3 regions of the Streptomyces sp. CAU 1734 genome follow, and region 2 is predicted to be linked to each of the others. Evidence: riboswitches for the same ligand, from Rfam matches in the RefSeq annotation. Region 2 holds a riboswitch; each other region holds the start of a gene.
What was found. A riboswitch is a leader RNA that binds a small molecule or an ion and turns the genes downstream of it on or off. The one in region 2 is predicted to bind thiamine pyrophosphate.

Region 1 (3,268 bases), on a different contig from region 2:
TCGCCCGGTACACCCACGACCCGGCCCAGTGGACCGACATCCCGGCCGCTGCCCGGGAGAAGCTCGCCGCCGAGCTGCTGCCCGATCTGATGTCCGTTGTCCGGCACATCTCGTGCGACAACGACACCACCCGCAAGACACTGTGGCGGCTCCACGACGGCACCCTCGTCGAGTCGGTGCTCATGCGCTACCCGGACCGGGTCACCATGTGCATCTCCTCGCAGGCCGGCTGCGGGATGAACTGCCCCTTCTGCGCCACCGGCCAGGCCGGACTCGACCGCAATCTCTCCACGGCGGAGATCGTCCACCAGATCGTGGACGGCATGCGCGCCCTGCGCGACGGCGAGGTCCCCGGCGGCCCGGCACGGCTCTCGAACATCGTCTTCATGGGCATGGGCGAGCCGCTGGCCAACTACAACCGTGTCGTCGGCGCCATCCGGCGGCTGACCGACCCCGAGCCGGACGGCCTCGGCATCTCCCAGCGCGGGATCACCGTCTCCACCGTCGGCCTGGTCCCCGCCATGCTGCGCTTCGCCGACGAGGGCTTCAAGTGCCGCCTCGCCGTCTCGCTGCACGCCCCGGACGACGAGCTGCGCGACACCCTCGTCCCGGTCAACACCCGCTGGAACGTCCGCGAGGTGCTGGACGCGGCCTGGGAGTACGCGGAGAAGTCCGGCCGCCGGGTCTCGATCGAGTACGCCCTGATCCGCGACATCAATGACCAGGCATGGCGGGGCGATCTGCTGGGCCGGCTGCTCAAGGGCAAGCGCGTCCATGTGAATCTGATCCCGCTCAACCCCACCCCGGGGTCGAAGTGGACCGCCTCCCGCCCCGAGGACGAGAAGGCGTTCGTCGAGGCCATCGCCGCCCACGGGGTGCCGGTGACCGTCCGGGACACCCGGGGCCAGGAGATCGACGGCGCCTGCGGCCAGCTCGCCGCCGCGGAGCGCTGACGCGGACCGCCGCCGCACCGGACCCCGCGGCCGGTACGGGACCGAACAGGTCCCGTACCGGCGTCTGCCGCCCCGCGGGGCCGCCCTGTACGCTGGGCTCGAACATCCACATGGATGACATCTGCATACATTTTCCGACAGGGGAGCGCCACAGCGCTGAGAGTGCGGCCGTCGCAGGCCGCAGACCCTCTGAACCTCGCCCGGGTCATTCCGGGTAGGGAGTTCGGTCATTACTCAAGCTGTTGCGCCCTGCCCGCGCTCCCTTCCCGGGAGCCGGTCAGGGCCGCGTCTCTTCCTGGTCACACCCAGGAGGAATTCAGTGATCTCAGTGAGCATGAGCGGCACCAGGAGAATCACGGCCACCGCGGTCGTCACCGCGCTGGGCGTCACCGTCCTCGCGGCCTGCGGCGGCGAGGCGGAGAAGGACGGCGCGGGCGGCGAGAAGTCCAAGACCGTCACCCTCGTCAGCCACAATTCCTTCAACGCCTCCGAGTCGGTGCTCAAGGCATTCACCCAGCAGACCGGCTACACGGTCAAGGTGCTCAAGAGCGGTGACGCCGGGGCCGCCCTCAACAAGGAGATCCTGACCAAGGGCTCCCCGCAGGGCGATGTCTTCTTCGGCGTCGACAACACCCTGCTCTCCCGCGCCCTCGGCCAGGGCCTGTTCACCTCCTACCGGGCCAAGGGCCTGGACCGGGTGGTGCCCGAGGTCCAGCTGGACAAGGCGAAGAACCGCGTCACCCCCATCGACACCGGCGATATCTGCGTCAACTACGACAAGAAGTACTTCGCGGACAAGAAGCTGGCCCCGCCGAAGACCTTCGACGATCTGGCCGACCCCGCCTACCGGAATCTGCTGGTGGTCGAGAACGCCGCGACCTCCTCGCCCGGCCTCGGCTTCGTCCTCGGCACCATCGCGAGGTACGGCGACAGCGGCTGGCAGGAGTACTGGAAGAAGCTCAAGGCCAATGGCGTCAAGGTCGTCGACGGCTGGGACCAGGCGTACAACGAGGAGTTCTCCGGCTCCGCCGGCGGCAAGAAGGCCAAGGGGGACCGACCGCTGGTCGTCTCCTACGCCTCCAGCCCCCCCGTGGAGGTGCTCTACGCCGAGCCGCAGCCGAAGGTGGCGCCCACCGGTGTCGCCACCGGCACCTGCTTCCGGCAGATCGAGTTCGCCGGACTGCTGAAGGGCGCGAAGAACGAGGCGGGCGGCAAGGCCCTGCTGGACTTCATGATCTCCAAGCAGTTCCAGGAGGACATGCCGCTCAACATGTTCGTCAATCCCGTCGTCGAGGGCGCGAAGCTGCCCGCGCTCTTCACCGAGCACGGCGAGCAGGCCGACCGGCCCGGCACCATCGCCCCCGACCGCATCACCGACAACCGTGAGCAGTGGATTCAGACGTGGTCCTCGCTCGTCGTGAAGTAGCCGGGCCCGAGGCCGGGGCCGCCGCACCCGCACCACAGCGGCGGCCCCGGCACGGGACCGCGGCCCGGCTCGGCCTGCTGGCCGTGCCCGCCGCCTTCTTCGCGGTCTTCTTCGCCTACCCCGTCGCCGCCATCGCGGGCCGCGGCCTGCGGATCGGCGGGGCCTGGCAGTTCGACCGGATCGGCGAGGTGCTGGGCCGCGCCGACCTTCAGCGTGTGCTCTGGTTCACCACCTGGCAGGCCCTCGCCTCCACCGCGCTCACCCTGCTGATCGCCCTGCCCGGCGCGTATGTCCTGGCCCGGTTCGACTTCCGGGGCAAGGGGCTGCTGCGCGCCGTGGTGACCGTCCCCTTCATCCTGCCCACCGTGATCGTCGGCACCGCCTTCCTGGCACTGCTGGGACGCGGCGGACTCCTGGACGAGCTCTGGGGCATCCGGCTGGACACCACGGTCTGGGCGATCCTGCTCGCGCATGTCTTCCTCAACTACGCGGTGGTCGTCCGGACCGTCGGCGGGCTCTGGTCCCAGCTCGACCCCCGCCAGGAAGAGGCCGCCCGGGTGCTGGGCGCCGGGCGGTTCACCGCCTGGCGCCGGGTCACCCTCCCCGCGCTGGCGCCCGCCGTGGCCGCCGCCGCGCTGATGGTCTTCCTCTTCACCTTCACCTCCTTCGGCGTGGTCCAGATCCTCGGCGGACCCACCTACGCCACCCTGGAGGTGGAGGTCTACCGGCAGACGGCCCAGCTCCTCGATCTGCGCACGGCGGCCGTTCTGACCCTGGTGCAGTTCGCGGCCGTCGGCACCGTCCTCGCCCTGCACGCCCGCACCGTACGGAAGCGGGAGAGCGCCCTGCGGCTGGTGGACCCCGCCTCGACCGCCCGCCGGCCGCGCGG
Region 2 (3,268 bases):
TGAGCCCCCGGCCGGAAGCGCACCCCGCCGGGAGCGACCCCCGGCCCCCGGCCGGGAGTGGTCACCCGGGCCGGGTGACCACTCCCGATGAGCCGGCGCCCTCGCCCGGCACCGGACCACGGCCTCGGGGTCGTGGTCGGGGCACGGCCTCCGGGTGCCGCGTCGCTCAATCCGCCAGCGGCAGATAGACCCGGTTCCCCGTCTCCGCGAACTCCCTGGACTTCTCCGCCATCCCCTCCTCGATCTCCTGTTCCGTCTGCCCGTGCCGGCGCCGGATGTCCTGCGAGATCTTCATGCTGCAGAACTTCGGCCCGCACATGGAGCAGAAATGCGCGGTCTTCGCGGGCTCGGCCGGCAGCGTCTCGTCGTGGAACTCCCGCGCGGTGTCCGGATCGAGGGCCAGATTGAACTGGTCCTCCCACCGGAACTCGAACCGCGCGTCCGACAGCGCGTCGTCCCACTCCTGGGCGCCCGGATGCCCCTTGGCCAGATCGGCCGCGTGAGCGGCGATCTTGTAGGTGATGACCCCGGTCTTCACATCGTCCCGGTTCGGCAGGCCGAGGTGCTCCTTGGGCGTGACGTAGCAGAGCATCGCCGTGCCCCACCAGGCGATCATGGCTGCCCCGATACCGGAGGTGATGTGGTCGTACGCGGGCGCCACATCAGTGGTGAGCGGACCGAGGGTGTAGAAAGGAGCCTCTTCGCAGATCTCCTGCTGAAGGTCGATGTTCTCTTTGATCTTGTGCATCGGGACGTGACCGGGGCCCTCGATCATCGTCTGCACCTGAAAACGCTTGGCGATGCGGTTGAGTTCCCCGAGCGTGTTCAACTCGGCGAACTGCGCCTCGTCATTGGCGTCCGCGATCGAGCCCGGCCGCAGCCCGTCCCCGAGCGAGTAGGTCACGTCGTACGCCGCGAGGATCTCGCACAGTTCCTCGAAGTTCTCGTACAGGAACGATTCCTTGTGGTGGGCCAGACACCACGCGGCCATGATGGAACCGCCGCGCGAGACGATTCCGGTCTTGCGGCGCGCGGTGAGCGGGACGTACCGCAGGAGCACCCCGGCGTGGACGGTCATATAGTCCACACCCTGCTCGGCCTGCTCGATCACGGTGTCCTTGTAGATCTCCCAGGTGAGCTCCTCGGCCTTCCCGTCGACCTTCTCCAGCGCCTGGTAGAGCGGCACGGTGCCGATCGGGACGGGGGAGTTGCGCAGCACCCACTCCCGTGTGGTGTGGATGTTGCGGCCGGTCGAGAGGTCCATGACGGTGTCCGCGCCCCAGCGCGTGGCCCAGGTCATCTTCTCGACCTCCTCCTCGATCGAGGAGGTGACGGCGGAGTTCCCGATGTTGGCGTTGACCTTCACCAGGAACCGCTTGCCGATGATCATCGGCTCGATCTCGGGGTGGTTCACATTGGCGGGCAGCACCGCCCGGCCGGCCGCGATCTCCTCGCGGACCACCTCGGGGGAGACGTTCTCCCTGATGGCCACGTACTCCATCTCCGGGGTGATCTCGCCCCGGCGGGCGTAGGCAAGCTGGGTCACCGCCCGCCCGTCCCGGCCCCGGCGGGGCTGTCGCGGGCGGCCCGGGAAGACCGCGTCGAGGTTCTTCAGCCCGCCGCGCGGCGAGGTGTGCTTGAGCCCGTCGTCCTCGGGGCGGACCGGGCGGCCCGCGTACTCCTCGGTGTCGCCCCGGGCGATGATCCAGCCCTCCCGAAGCGGTGCCAGGCCCCGGCGGACATCCGTCGGGACCGACGGGTCGGTGTATGGGCCGGATGTGTCGTACAGCGTCACATCCGTGCCATTGGTGAGGTGCACCTGGCGGACCGGCACCCGGAGGTCGGGGCGTGAGCCCTCGACATACCCCTTGTGCCAGCCCGGCTCGCGCGTGCCGTCCGCGACGACTGGTACGACGGCAGGCGTGCGTGCATCCTGAACGGTCATCAGACCTACTCCCTACGCCGGCATTACCCGGTAACAGGTTCGGCGGTCGGCGCAGCGATGTCCGAAGCCGTCGTGCCGGCGTCGCCGGAACGGCTTGTACGGAGGTCAGCGCCCTCTCAGCCCGGTGCTCCGAGCTCCCGCGTGTGCAAAAGGTGTCACCACGCTAGCGTCATTTCTGGCGCGCTGAACAGAGGCCCCCCGCCGTTCTTGCGATGATCGGTCGGTGACCTCTTCGCCGCCCGGCCCGCCGCAAGGGCCCGACCACCAGCAGCCACCCGGCCCGCCACGGCAGCGGCCGTGGCCCGGGACGGCACCCGAAGCACCCGGCCGGGAGCCGGAACACGGCCATCCGCCCGGGTACGAGTACGGGGCCGGGCACCATCCGGCACCGGAGCACGGGCAGGCGTACGACCAGGACTTCGAGCCGGCGCGCGAGCCCCTGAGGGCCGCCCCCGGGGCGGACTCCGGACGCTCCTTCGCGCCCGCCGGCGGTGTCGTGCCCGAACCCGCCCCGGCACCCGCCGGCGGAACCGGCCCGCCCCCGGGTCACGGGCACGGCGGACATGGGCACGGCAGCCACGGCGGGCATGGGCACAGTCACAGCCATGGCCCGGCCGCTCCGGTCTCCCGCCATCTGCGGAGGGTGATCGCCGCCGTGCTGATTCCTTTCGCCACGGCGGTCGTGGTCGGCCTCATGGTGCTCTGGCCGAGCAGCGCACCCGGCCATGAACGCACCGGAGTGGGCTTCGACCGGCAGACCGAGCAGGCCGAGGTGGTCCGGGTCGACAAGGTCGACTGCGACTCGGTGAACGCCGGCGTGCCGCCGGCCGAGAAACCCGCCACGCCCCAGGCCCGCGCCGCGGCCGAGGCCCGCAAGGGCACATGCGGCAAGGCGACCATCAAGATCACCACCGGGGAGAACAAGGGCCGCACCTTCACCGAGATCGTGCAGCCCGCTTCGTCACGGAAGCTGGAGAAGGGCCAGGGGGTGGTGGCGGGTTACGCCCCCGACGCCCCCAAGGGGCTCCAGTACTCGGTGATCGATGTGGACCGCACGATTCCGATGGCGCTGCTGGCCGGGATCTTCGCCCTGGCGGTGGTTCTGGTGGGGCGGATGCGGGGGGTGATGGCGCTGATCGCGCTCGCCGTCTCCTTCGGGGTGCTGACGTTCTTCATCCTTCCCGCGATTCTGGCGGGCTCCAATCCGCTGATCGTCGCGGTGGTGGGGGCCAGCGCGATCATGCTGATCGCGCTCTACATGTGCCATGGGCTGACGGCCCGCACCTCGGTGGCGGTGCTCGGCACCCTGATCTCCCTGCTGCT
Region 3 (3,268 bases), on a different contig from region 2:
GCGCCAGGTCCCGGGGGCGGTCGACGGTGAGCAGGGCGACGAGCGCGCCCTCGCGGAGCCAGAGCACCGTCCACGCCCGCTCGGCGGGATCGCCGCGCCACAGGGTGGTGTCGGCGCCGTGGTGGTCGCCCGCGTACTGCACGAACCGGCCGAACTGCTCGGACCAGAAGTACGGCACCGGGTCGTAGCTGGGCGGCGGGCCGCCGGGACCGGCCGGGCCGGCCGCCACCACGCGCGCGGCGACGGTGCGCGGGCCCTGGAGGGCGTTGTCCCAGTGGTGCACGACGAGGCGCCGGCCGTAGCGGGCGGAGGGGAAGGACACACAGTCGCCGACCGCGTACACATCGGGCACGGAGGCGCGCAGTCCGGCGTCGGCGGTGATCGCGCCGTCGGGACCGACGGCGATCCCGGAGCCCGCGAGCCATCCGGTGGCCGGGCGGGCCCCGATGCCGACGACCACGGCGCCGGCCTCGACGCGCCGCCCGGAGGCGAGCAGGACGGTGCCCGGCTCGATGCCCGCGACGCGCGCGCCGGTGATCAGCTCGACGCCGTGCTCCGGATACCAGCCGGCCATCGGGGCGGCGGCCTCGGCGGGGAGCGCGCCGGCCAGCGGGCGCTCGGCGGCCTCCACCACGGTGACCTCGCAGCCGGCCTCGCGCGCCGCGGTCGCGAACTCGGCGCCGATCCAGCCCGCGCCGACGACCACGATGCGGTGCTTCTCCGCGAGGACGGGCCGGAGCCGGTCCACGTCGTCGAGGGTGCGCAGCAGATGGACCCCGGGCACCCCCTCGGTGCCGGGGAGGGTGAGCGGTTCCGCGCCGGTGGCGATGACCAGGGTGTCGTACGGGACCGGCCCGGCCCCGGTGTCCAGCTCGTGGTCCCCGGGCCGGACGCCGGTCACCTCGCAGCCGAGCCGGAGCTCGATGCCGAGATCCTCGAAGTCGATGTCGAAGGCGGACCCCTCGGCCTTGCCCAGCAGGACCGCCTTGGAGAGCGGGGGCCGGTCGTAGGGCTGATGGGGCTCGGCGCCGATCAGGGTGATGTCACCGGTGAAGCCCTGTTCCCGCAGGGCCACGGCGGTCTGCACCCCCGCCATGCCCGCACCGACGACGACCACCCTCGGCGTCCGCTCTTCACTCCGCTGCTCGCTCACGGATCAACCATACGCACCCGCACCTGATGGCACGTCAGGAATGGGTGCCGGCGGATATCCCCGGGGCGGGCGGGCGCACCTCCTCGACCACGCTGGTGCCGCTGCCCTCCTGGGACTCCCACTCCCACGTCTCGTCCAGCCGCACCCGCCCGTCGGGCAGTTCGGTGACGACCGAGACACAGTGCCCGGAGGAGGTGGTGCCGTCCGTCTTCAGCTGGACGTAGCGGAAATCCAGCCGGTCTCCCTCGCGGGTGCCCACCAGACGCCCGTGAACCACGTCACCGCCGTCGTACTCGGCCCAGACGCGGCCGTCGCGTTCGTGATAGCCGAACCGGGTGCGGGTGCCGACCTGACCGGGGGCCTGATCCGCCACCGGTGCGAGTACGAGTCCGTCGAGCGACCGTGCCATTGCGCTGCTCCCTTGTGCCGAACCGGGCTCACCGCGCCTTACCGCGAGCCGGGACCGTTGGTTAGGGTGGCCACCGTAAAGCACTCGCGGGAGCCCGGACGCACCGGGCTGAGAGGGGGGCTGGCCGGCCTCCGACCGTACGAACCTGATCCGGGTCATGCCGGCGAAGGGAGGGGCCGACCGCCCATGCCGCAGATCCCCCCGAACAGCCCTCCGACGGGCACCGCGAACATCCCCCGGACCCGGGACACCGGGGGCCGGCCGCCGGACACCGCCGATGTGCTGGTGATCGGCGGCGGAATCATCGGTCTGGTGACGGCCTGGCGCACCGCGCAGCGCGGTGCCCGGGTGACCGTCGCCGATCCGGAACCCGGTGGCGGAGCCGCCCAGGTGGCCGCCGGAATGCTCGCCGCCGTCACCGAACTCCACTACGGCGAGGAGACCCTGCTCGCCCTCAACCTGGCCTCCGCGCGCCGCTACCCCGCCTTCGCCGCCGAGCTGGAGGAGGCGAGCGGGGAGCGCGTCGGCTACCGCGCCCGCGGCACCCTCTCCGTCGCCCTCGACGCCGACGACCGGGCCCACCTGCGCGAGCTGCACGCCCTCCAGCGGCGCTCCGGCCTGGAGTCCGAGTGGCTCACCGGCCGCGAGTGCCGCCGGCTGGAGCCGATGCTCGCGCCGGGGGTGCGCGGCGGGCTCCGGGTGGACGGCGACCACCAGGTCGACCCCCGCCGGCTGGCCTCCGCGCTGGTCACCGCCTGCGAGCGGGCCGGGGTGGAATTCCGGCGCGGCTGGGCCGAGCGCCTCACGGTGGCCCATGACCGGGCGGCGGGCGCCCGGCTGACGGACGGCACCGAGCTCTCCGCCGGCCAGGTGGTGCTGGCGGGCGGCAGCCTGAGCGGCCGGCTCGACGGCGTACCCGACGAGGCGGTGCCGCCGGTCCGCCCGGTGAAGGGCCAGGTGCTGCGCCTGGCCGTGCCCAGGGCATACGCCCCCTTCCTGACCCGGACCGTCCGGGCCGTCGTCCGCGGCAGCCAGGTCTATCTGGTGCCGCGCGAGAACGGTGAGCTGGTCGTCGGCGCGACCAGCGAGGAGCTGGGCTGGGACACCACCGTCACCGCGGGCGGGGTGTACGAACTGCTGCGCGACGCCCATGAACTGCTGCCGGGCATCACCGAACTGCCGCTGACCGAGACCCGCGCCGGACTGCGCCCCTGCTCGCCCGACAACGCCCCGCTGCTCGGCCCGACCGCGCTCCCCGGCCTGCTGCTGGCCACCGGCCACCACCGCAACGGGGTGCTCCTGACCCCCGTCACCGGAGACGCGATGGCGACCGTGCTCACGACCGGCACCCTGCCGGCGGAAGCCCTTCCCTTCACCCCCCGACGCTTCTCCCCCGCCGCCCCTCTGGAGCAGCCCGTATGACCACTGTGCCCCCTGCCGTCTCCGTCAACGGCGAATGGCGACAACTCGCCACCGGAACCACGCTGGACACCCTGATCGCCGAGCTCACCACCGCCCGGTCCGGAGTCGCGGCGGCGGTCAACGAGACCGTCGTCCCCCGCGGCCGGTGGGCGGACACCCCGCTCGGCGACGGCGACCGGATCGAAGTTCTCACCGCTGTCCAGGGAGGCTGAGCCCGCGATGTCCGACGATCCGCTCGCCATCGGCGACACCGTTCTCACCTCCCGGCTGATCATGGGCACGGG

Region 1: another riboswitch for thiamine pyrophosphate. It lies ahead of AAFN69_RS26130 (thiamine ABC transporter substrate-binding protein); the one in region 2 lies ahead of thiC (phosphomethylpyrimidine synthase ThiC).
Region 3: another riboswitch for thiamine pyrophosphate. It lies ahead of thiO (glycine oxidase ThiO); the one in region 2 lies ahead of thiC (phosphomethylpyrimidine synthase ThiC).

What each region holds. Positions count from the first base shown of each region.
Region 1 covers NZ_JBDQQP010000014.1:142,597-145,864, forward strand. Annotated here, with positions in the region: gene rlmN (23S rRNA (adenine(2503)-C(2))-methyltransferase RlmN) at 1-953, shown strand, start outside; TPP riboswitch at 1,083-1,192, shown strand; gene AAFN69_RS26130 (thiamine ABC transporter substrate-binding protein) at 1,288-2,379, shown strand; gene AAFN69_RS26135 (iron ABC transporter permease) at 2,457-3,268, shown strand, end outside.
Region 2 covers NZ_JBDQQP010000001.1:707,505-710,772, reverse strand. Annotated here, with positions in the region: gene AAFN69_RS02975 (hypothetical protein) at 1-3, shown strand, start outside; gene thiC (phosphomethylpyrimidine synthase ThiC) at 167-1,945, opposite strand; TPP riboswitch at 1,938-2,096, opposite strand; gene AAFN69_RS02965 (YibE/F family protein) at 2,442-3,268, shown strand, end outside.
Region 3 covers NZ_JBDQQP010000002.1:10,760-14,027, forward strand. Annotated here, with positions in the region: gene AAFN69_RS03750 (FAD-dependent oxidoreductase) at 1-1,153, opposite strand, end outside; gene AAFN69_RS03755 (hypothetical protein) at 1,188-1,562, opposite strand; TPP riboswitch at 1,639-1,751, shown strand; gene thiO (glycine oxidase ThiO) at 1,749-2,984, shown strand; gene thiS (sulfur carrier protein ThiS) at 2,981-3,196, shown strand; gene AAFN69_RS03770 (thiazole synthase) at 3,204-3,268, shown strand, end outside.